Regions from separate parts of the Variovorax sp. LG9.2 genome, predicted to be linked through region 1. Evidence: riboswitches for the same ligand, from Rfam matches in the RefSeq annotation. Region 1 holds a riboswitch; the other holds the start of a gene.
What was found. Region 1 has a riboswitch for cobalamin ahead of QN413_RS16080 (cobyrinate a,c-diamide synthase). Riboswitches for the same ligand answer to the same signal wherever they lie in the genome.
Positions count from the first base shown of each region.

Region 2: another riboswitch for cobalamin. It lies ahead of QN413_RS13045 (TonB-dependent receptor domain-containing protein); the one in region 1 lies ahead of QN413_RS16080 (cobyrinate a,c-diamide synthase).

Region 1 covers NZ_JASJXB010000015.1:18,733-23,143, reverse strand. Annotated here, with positions in the region: gene cobW (cobalamin biosynthesis protein CobW) at 1-355, opposite strand, end outside; gene cobO (cob(I)yrinic acid a,c-diamide adenosyltransferase) at 413-985, opposite strand; gene QN413_RS16080 (cobyrinate a,c-diamide synthase) at 997-2,310, opposite strand; cobalamin riboswitch at 2,503-2,768, opposite strand; gene QN413_RS16075 (MFS transporter) at 2,976-4,241, opposite strand; gene pbpC (penicillin-binding protein 1C) at 4,304-4,411, opposite strand, start outside.
Region 2 covers NZ_JASJXB010000010.1:142,457-146,867, forward strand. Annotated here, with positions in the region: gene QN413_RS13025 (enoyl-CoA hydratase/isomerase family protein) at 1-460, shown strand, start outside; gene QN413_RS13030 (hypothetical protein) at 506-727, shown strand; gene QN413_RS13035 (cell division protein ZapA) at 969-1,358, opposite strand; gene QN413_RS13040 (DUF904 domain-containing protein) at 1,355-1,582, opposite strand; cobalamin riboswitch at 1,624-1,879, shown strand; gene QN413_RS13045 (TonB-dependent receptor domain-containing protein) at 1,973-3,814, shown strand; gene QN413_RS13050 (bifunctional adenosylcobinamide kinase/adenosylcobinamide-phosphate guanylyltransferase) at 3,855-4,411, shown strand, end outside.

The DNA.
Region 1 (4,411 bases):
AGGCCTGTACCAGCGGCTTGGGCAACGCCAGGCCGGAGGTCTCGATCACCAGGTAGTCGATCTGGTCGCGGCGGGCAGCAAGCTGCTCCATGACCGGGGCAAACTCTTCCTGCACGGTGCAGCACAAGCATCCGTTGGCCAATTCGAACAACTGGCCGTTGGGCGCGCCGGTCTCGTCGCAGCCGATGCCGCAGCCTTTCAGCAATTCGCCGTCGATGCCTAGCTCGCCGAACTCGTTGACGATCACTGCGATGCGCAGGCCTTGGGCGTTTTGCAGCAGGTGACGCAGCAGAGTGGTCTTGCCACTGCCGAGAAAACCCGTGACGATGGTGGCGGGGATCTTGCGGGATTGCATGGTCGATTCCTGAATGGGCTGAGTGAGCGTAGAGAAGTCAGGCGAGCGACGAAGTGACTAGTCCTCGATGCCGCGTTGTGCCGGCACACCTGCCTTGAAGTGGTGTTTGATCAATGCCATCTCGGTCACTGAATCGGCGATGTCGATCAGTTCCTGCGGCGCATTGCGGCCAGTGAGCACCACATGCACATGCGATGGGCGCTCGCGCAGGCAGGCCAGTACCGGGTCGAGCGACATCCAGCCATAGCGCAGCGGATACATGATTTCGTCGAGCACCACCAGGGAGTGCGCGCCGGCTCGCACTGTGGCCTCGGCACGGGCCCAACCCGCGCGCGCGAGTTCGGCCGAATGTTCCAAGTCGCGGCTCTTCCAGCTAAAGCCGTCGCCCAGACCTTCGATAGGCATGCCCAGTTGCTCGAATAAGCGGTGCTCGCCAAAGCGCGCCGTGGGCACTTTCATGAACTGGTAGATCTTGACTGTTTCGCCTTGGCCGGCAGCGCGCAGCGCGAGCCCGAACGCGGCTGTGCTCTTGCCTTTGCCGGGGCCGGTGTGCACGGTGACGCGGCCGTGCGATGCACCCTGTGGTGGTTGAGTGTCGTGCAAGGGCTGCGGTGCTCGCTCGGTGGACATTGGAGACAAGGTCATGGCTTGAACAACGCGGCGATGGCCAGTGGGTTGCTCGGAAAGTACAGGTGCATGAACGAAGCGAACAAGCGGCCTTGGTGGAATACGGCTTCGGGCCGACCATGTTGGCGCTGAGCCACGGTGTGCAGCGTGGCCGGCAACGTTGTCGCAATGCGTCCATGGTGGAAGGTATGACCGCGCACCTGGCCTTGAGGCAGCACCAGGCTGTGCATGCCGAGATTGACGAGCCGATCGGTCATGACGCCCTGGCCGGGCAGCAGGCCCATCATCGGCGAGCTGTGGCCTGCCTTGTCGCTGAGCGTCTCAAGCAGTGCGAGCATGCCGCCGCACTCTGCGACCAGGGGCCGGCCAGCAGCGTGGTGCGCATGGATGGATTGGCGCGCGGCGGTGTTGTTCGCCAACGCCTGCAAGTGCAATTCCGGATAACCGCCGGGCAGGTACAGCGCTTGAGCTGCAGTCGGCACCGGTTCGTTGGCTAAGGGCGAGAAGAAGCACAGCTGTGCGCCCAGGGCACGCAGTGTGTCCAAATTAGCGGGGTATAAAAATGAAAAGGCAGCGTCTCGCGCGATGGCAATCGTGGTGCCGCTCAGCAGTGCAGGGAGCACCAGATTGTCCGAGGCGAGCGGTGTCTCGAACTGAACAACTGGCGGGATGGGCAACTCCCCGTTCTCGCCGAGCGCCAGTGCGGCAGCTGCAATCCGCTCGGCCATGTCACCGACTTCTGCAGCCTGCACCAGCCCTAAGTGACGCGCGGGCAACCCGTAGTTTCCGCCACGCGGCAGCGTGCCATACCAGGTCATGCCGGCAGGCAAGCTTTCCCGCAACATCTGCGCATGGCTCGAGCTGCCGACTCGGTTGGCCAGCACGCCGATCAGTTGCAGGCCGGCTCTGTAAGTGGCAAGCCCGTGCGCCACGGCACCGAAGGTTTGCGCCATCGCCGAGGCATCGATCACGGCCAACAGCGGCAGGCCGAAACGCAATGCGAGATCAGCACTCGACGGCGTCCCGTCATGCAAACCCATCACGCCTTCGACCAGGATTAGATCGGCCTGAATGGCGGCGTCGTAGAGCAATTCAGCACAGTGCGCTTCGCCACCCATCCATAGGTCGAGCTGCTGCACTGGCGCGCCGCTGGCGCACTCCAGCACCATGGGGTCGAGAAAGTCTGGGCCGGTTTTAAACACCCGCACGCGGCGGCCTCGGCTGCGGTGCCAGTGCGCCAGCGCGGCAGTGACCGTGGTCTTGCCTTGGCCCGAAGCCGGGGCAGTGATCATCAGCGCGCGGCAGGACACGGCAGTGGCTGTGCTCATCCCGTGACCTTCGTTTGCACGGGGACAGCATTTCGGACCATGCGTAGATGCATGGCGTCGCCATCGCCCACAAACTGGCGGAGCAGCGTCACCTCAAGCGACCTGAAAGGGAAATAAATGATGATGGAAACACCGCACTGGACATGCTCGCCCGCTTCCCCGCAGGCATGCACCGCAAGGCGCATCATTCGCATGACGCACCACCTCATTGGCCGGTATCCGGGCTGGCGAAGACGACCCGTATTCCCTTCCCGGGCCGTCGCTTTCGCGGCGTTCACCTAGTGGGCACTTAATACGAGCTGCAAGCACTAGGCTTGCGTCCGCTTACCGTTGCGGGGGCAGCTCAGGTTCGGGCGCCGAAGCACGTCCACTCAGACATACACGGCATCCCATCCTGATTCCCGTTGAACTGCTTTGACCTGAAAACCAAAGCGAGCACCAACCGTTAAATTATAGGGGAGCCTGCCTTGGTGACCTCACCCAAACGGCCCACCGAGCGCGCCCCAGCCTGATCCTGTCCAGGCCTCCGTGACAGATGCGCCCATCCCCTGCAGCGCCAGGTCGTGGATCTCAAGGGGCAGCGCAATGCTCATGCGGCCATACGCTTCAAAGCAACGCCCAGCCGATTCTTAAAAAATCGCCGGCATCGACACCCGCACCGCGCTCTAGCGACTGCCGCCCAGCGCGGGCACCGTCACCGCCCCCACGTGCAGCATGCGACCCGCGCCAAGCCCGGCCACCACCAGCGCCACGCCGAGCCCCACGAACAGCCACGCCGCCGCCGCGAACCCGCCGGTCCACCCGCGCAGCAGACCCACCAGCAGCGGGCCGAGGGCCGCGACCATATAGCCCACGCCTTGCGCCATGCCCGACAGGTGCGCCGCCACATGTGCATCGGGCGAACGCAGCACGATGAAGGTCAACGCCAGTGCGAATGAGCCGCCTTGCGCAATGCCGAGCAGCACGGCCCAGACCCAGATGCCCGACAGCGGCGCCAGCAGGCAGCCCAGCATGGCCGCGACGATGAGCACGGCCAACACCACGGCCACTCCGACCTGATTGCGGAACTTGACTGCGATGGCCGGCACGACGAGGCAGGTGATCACCTGCGTGATGATCGACAGCGACAGAACGTAGCCTGCCGCCGCATCGCCAAGGCCACGCTCCCTCAGGATTGGCGCGAGCCAACTCATGACGATGTACGCGAGAGCCGATTGCAGTCCCATGAAGAAAGTGACCTGCCACGCCAGCTTGTCGCGCCACAGGCCACGCACGGTGTAGGCAGCTTCGCTGGCGACTGGAGCCAGCGACCATGCTTGCGGCGCCCACAGCAGGGTGACCACGCCGGCCGGCACGGCCCACAGCGCCAGGGCCCAGGTCCATCCACCGCCCATGGCATGTTCGAGCGGCACGGTAAAGCCGGCTGCGGCAGCGGCACCGCCACAGACCGCCATGGTGTAGAGCCCCATCATCAGCGCGGCCTGCTTTGCGAAGTCGCGCTTGACCAGGCCCGACAGCAGCACGTTCGACACCGCGATGCCAGCGGCCGCGATGGCCGATGCGACGAACAGCAGCCCGACACTGCCGCTGCCGCGCAGCAAGGTGCCGATGAAGATCAGCGCCATGCAACCGAGCAGCGTCCGCTCGGTGCCGAAGCGGCGGCCCAGCGATGGCGCCAACGGCGCGAAGACGCCGAGGCAGACCACGGGCAAGGTCGTCAGCAAGCTCGCTGCGGTGGACGACAAACCGGTGGCAGCGATGATCTCGGGCAGCACCACCGAGAGGCTCGCAAACACCGGGCGCAGGTTGAACGCGATCAGCACGACGCTGAGGCCGAGCAGCAAGCGACTGGAGCGGGTGATGGCAGGGGTGGGGGATGGTGCCGGTGCGTTGTCGCACTCGGCATCGATCAGCAGGTCGACGGAACTCATTGCTTCGATTAAAGCGCACGCGACGAAGTCTGTCCGGACAGCGGCCCAGGCACTGCAGCGGCTCAGCGTTTCGGTGCGGGTGAAATGACGCCGGCGCCGCGTACTTCAAGCTTGATCTCGTCTTGCACCTTGCCGGCCGCATCGACCAATTGAATGGCGTGCCGTCCCGG
Region 2 (4,411 bases), on a different contig from region 1:
CGAAGGCGCTTGTATGGGCGCCGGCCTGGAGATCGCGAGCTGCTGCGACATCCGCATCGCCGGCGTCTCCGCGAAGTTCGGCGCACCGATCGCCAAGCTGGGCTTCCCGATGGCGCCGCGCGAAGCCGCGTTGGTGTACGGTGCGATGGGTGACGTGCTCGCGCGCGACATGCTGCTGGCGGCCGGCGTGCACAGCGCCGCTCGCTTGTACGACGCGGGCTTTTTGCTGCATGTACTGCCCGACGCCGAGGTGCCAGTCGCCGCGCGCGACCATGCGCTGCGAATCGCGGCGCTGGCACCACAGGCCGCGCGATTCAACAAGCGCACTTTCGCTGCCTTGAACGAGTCGGTATCGAGCGAGGTTCAGGGCCTGCTGCGGGGCGCGTACGACTATGCCGATTCTCCCGAGCACCACGAAGGCATTGCTGCCTTCCTCGCCAAACGCGCTCCCGTTTTTTGACGTGGCTTGTTCTAGTCGTGGCGGGATCTCGAACGCGCCAGCGTCATGATCGCCAATCTGCTCGATGCGCTCGATGCGCTCGATCTGGAGCCCGGTGCGCGTACCGCAGTGCAGGTCAAAAAATCGGTCGAGGCGTCGTCGCCGAACTGCCGCGAAACGCCATGGGCAAGGTTCAGAAGGCGCGGCTGCGAGAGCAGGACAAAGCGTTGTTCTCGCGCTGACATCAAGAGCAAACCCGCACCCAAAAAAACGGCCCCGGGATCCTAAGGATCTCGGGGCCGTTGTTTCGAATAGGTGTCTGCGAATGGAGCCGAACCCGCATCCTGAACCAGGGTTCAGGTGGGCGAGGGCAGCAGGGCTTCGGGTTCATCTAACGCGAGATGATCACGCCTACCTAGCGATGTACCAAGCCCGGCTCCGGAGAGCATTGGAACAAGGAAATATTAAGTTCGACAACACCGCAGACAAGCACGAGTCTACGCCAGCCCCACGCTCGCTGTGTAGGCCATCAGAGCAAATGTCCATCGCCCGCGAGGGCATTGTCGAGGCGCTGCAAAAGCTGCGGCAGGCGTGGGTCGTCCAGCTCGGCGTGATTCGCTGTATCTGAGGGCGTGGCCATCCTCACGAGCGGTGCGACCGGGCTCCCGGCTGCGGCGACGGGCGCGGGCGCGACCTCGGCAGCAGATGCGAATGCGGCCTGCGCCTGAATCAAATCGAACGCGATATTCAGCGAGGCCAGCACGGCGATGCGGTCGCGCGCCTTCACCTTGCCGGCATCGCGAATCTTGCACATGGCAGCGTCGACGTGGTCGACCGCGCTGCGCAATTGCGACTCGCCGTCTGCGGGGCAGCCGAGCAAATAGCTCTGGCCCATGATCTGTACTTCTATCTGCTTCATGCTGCGGAATCTTCAGGAGAGGGTGGGTCGGCCGGCAGCCTTTCGAGCAGCGCGTCGATGCGCGTTCGAGCGGCAGCGAGCCGCGATTTGAGCGCGTCGCGCTCCCGCGTCAGCGCATCGACCTGTTCCTGCAACAGCGCATTGGTGCGTTGCACCTCTTCGTGGCGAACCAGGAGTCGCTCGACTCGGTCGGCGATCTGGTCAATGGGACTGGCGGCGGACATGGGTCTGGATTGTAGGTTCCCGCGATTGCAAGTTCTTTCAATTTAGAATCCGGCCCGTTGGTGCTGGCGCCGTGGTTCACGCGGCGCAGTTCAACGGGAAGCAGGAGTCGCGGTCTTCACCACAACGAAGACCGAAGCCACCTGCGCTGCCCCCGCAACGGTCAAACAGACGATGCCGGCGTTCATGCGCCGACATCACTTTCCCCAGCAGCCACTGGGCGCCCTGAAACAGGCGCCTGGGAAGGCGGGTCGAGCACTCTGTCAGCCCGGATACCGGCCAACGAAGCGGCAAGCCGCGCGCGTCACCGTTGGGTGGCGCGCGCAGCCGGCCATTACGCCCAACCACCGGCGGGGAAGCCGGTGACGGGCACTGCTATCCGGTCCTCTCAAATGAAAACCAGTGTTCCCCTGCTTGCCGCCTTGCTGCAAGTGCCACTCCTTGCGCTCGCACAAAGCCCGTCATCGCTCAGCGAAACGGTGGTCACCGCGACCCGCGTGCCCCAGCCCCGGTCTGAATTGGTCGCTGATGTGTCGATCGTCGACCGTGAAACGATCGAGCGCAGCGGCGCCGTCGGCGTTGCCGACGTGTTGGCACGTTTGCCCGGCGTCGAAATCACGCGCAACGGTGGTGTCGGCAACACAACCAGCGTGTTCCTTCGCGGCGCCGACACGCGTTTCACGGCTGTGTATGTCGATGGCGTGCGTGTCGATTCGCAGTCGACCGGCGGTGCTACATGGGAAAGCATTCCGCTGGCGCAGATCGACCGCATTGAAGTGCTGCGAGGCCCGGCCGCCGCGGTCTACGGCTCGGACGCCATTGGCGGCGTGATCCAGCTCTTCACGCGGCGCGGCGAAGGGGTTGCCACTCCGTACGTCGGCTTCGGTTTCGGCAGCAAGGGCTTGCGTACATCGCAGGCCGGTGTCAGTGGTTCGGTTGGCGCTTTTGACTATTCGATCGGCGCGGCGTATCAGGAAAACGCTGGGTTTGACGTACGCACGCCATCGGTCGCCAACCATGATCCGGACAAGGACTACTACCATGCGAGCTCGGCTAACGTGCGACTCGGCTACCAGATCAACGCGCAGCACCGGATCGACGCCACGGTGCTCGAGAGCGAAACCAATTCGGGCTACGACAACTATGGCTACAACCCGAAGCAGCCGGTGAACGACCGCAATCTCTACCATTTGCGAACCGCCGGCCTGAGTTGGTCGGCGCAGTGGACAGAGGCCTACAGCACCAAGCTTTCGGTGACCGACTCAAACTCGCGATACGAAACGACGCCGTCGGCTTACATCACGCAAACGCAGCTGCGCAATTACCTGTTCCGGAACGAGTACCGCCTCGGCGCCAGCCTGTTCACCGCGGCTTTAGAGCGTCGTGAGGACAAGCTCTTCAACCCGGCACTGGACAGCTTCAGCACCACCATCTTCAGGAAGCGCTCGCAAGACGCGCTGGCGCTCGGCTACGGTTTCAATCAGGGCGCCCATTCGCTGCAACTGAACGTGCGTCATGACAACGACAGCGAGTTCGGTGGCAAGACCACCGGCAGCGCGGCCTACGGCTATTCGTTTGCGCAGAACTGGCGTGCGACCGCTTCGGCTGGCACGGCATTCCGCGCACCCACCCTGTACCAGCGCTTCAGCGAATACGGCAACGCGGCCCTGCAGCCCGAGACCTCGCTCAACGCCGAGATCGGATTGCGATACGCCGATGCCGCGACAGCAGGCAGCATCGTGGCCTACCGCAATCGCGTGCGAAATCTCATCACTTTCGACAATGACTCGACCGCGTGCAGCTCCGGCTTCGGTTGCTACGCGAACACCGCCCGCGCCGTGCTGCGGGGCGTTACCCTTGCGGGCAGCCATCACATCGGCGACGTGACGTTGCGCGGTTCGCTCGACTTCCAGGACCCGAAGGACGCCGAGACAGACAAGCTGCTGGCCTTGCGCTCGCGTCGGCATGCCACGCTGGGTGCTGACTGGCGTGTTGCCGGATGGACCTTGGGTGCCGAAATTCAGGCCTCGGGCTTTCGCTATGCGGATGCGGCCAACAAGAAGACGCTCGGTGGTTACACGCTGTTCAATCTCAGTGCGAGCACCGAGATTGTTCGCGACGTCACGCTTTTGGCGCGCGTCGACAACTTGGGTGACACAAACTACCAGCTGGTCGATGGCTACGCAACTCCGGGCCGTGCTGTCTATGTCGGGGTCAAGTGGCAGCCACACTGAACGCCATGACGACGGTCTGCGCAATGGCTTTCCGCTGACGATGCCGCATTCCTTGTACCCCGATGAGCGCGCGGCTGACCGGCCGCGCGAGTTCATTCTCGGCGGCCAGAGGAGCGGCAAGTCACGACTCGCCGAGCAGCGGGCGGTCGACTGGCTTGCTGCGTCATCCGATCACCGTGCAGTGATGGTGGCGACGGCGCAGGCGCACGACGACGAGATGCGCGCGCGCATCCTGCGACACCGGCAGGACCGCGCTCTTCGCTTGCCAGCGATGTCAACTGTCGAGGAGTCTTCCGCACTGGCCGAGGCCATCGTTGCGCATTCCGCTGCCGATACGATGGTGGTCGTCGACTGCCTTACGCTGTGGCTTACCCACCTGCTGATGCCCTACACGCCCCGCACTCCCCACATGTCGTATGTGTCGGACGGTCCGGCGACGGACATGGCCTTACCTATCGACGCGACCCAGCGTATTGCAATGCTCGTCGCTGCCTTGCGCGGCGCGCGCGGCCCGATCGTGCTGGTCGGCAATGAGATCGGCCTCGGCGTCATCCCATTGGGCGGTGAAACGCGTGCTTTCGTCGATGCGTTGGGCCG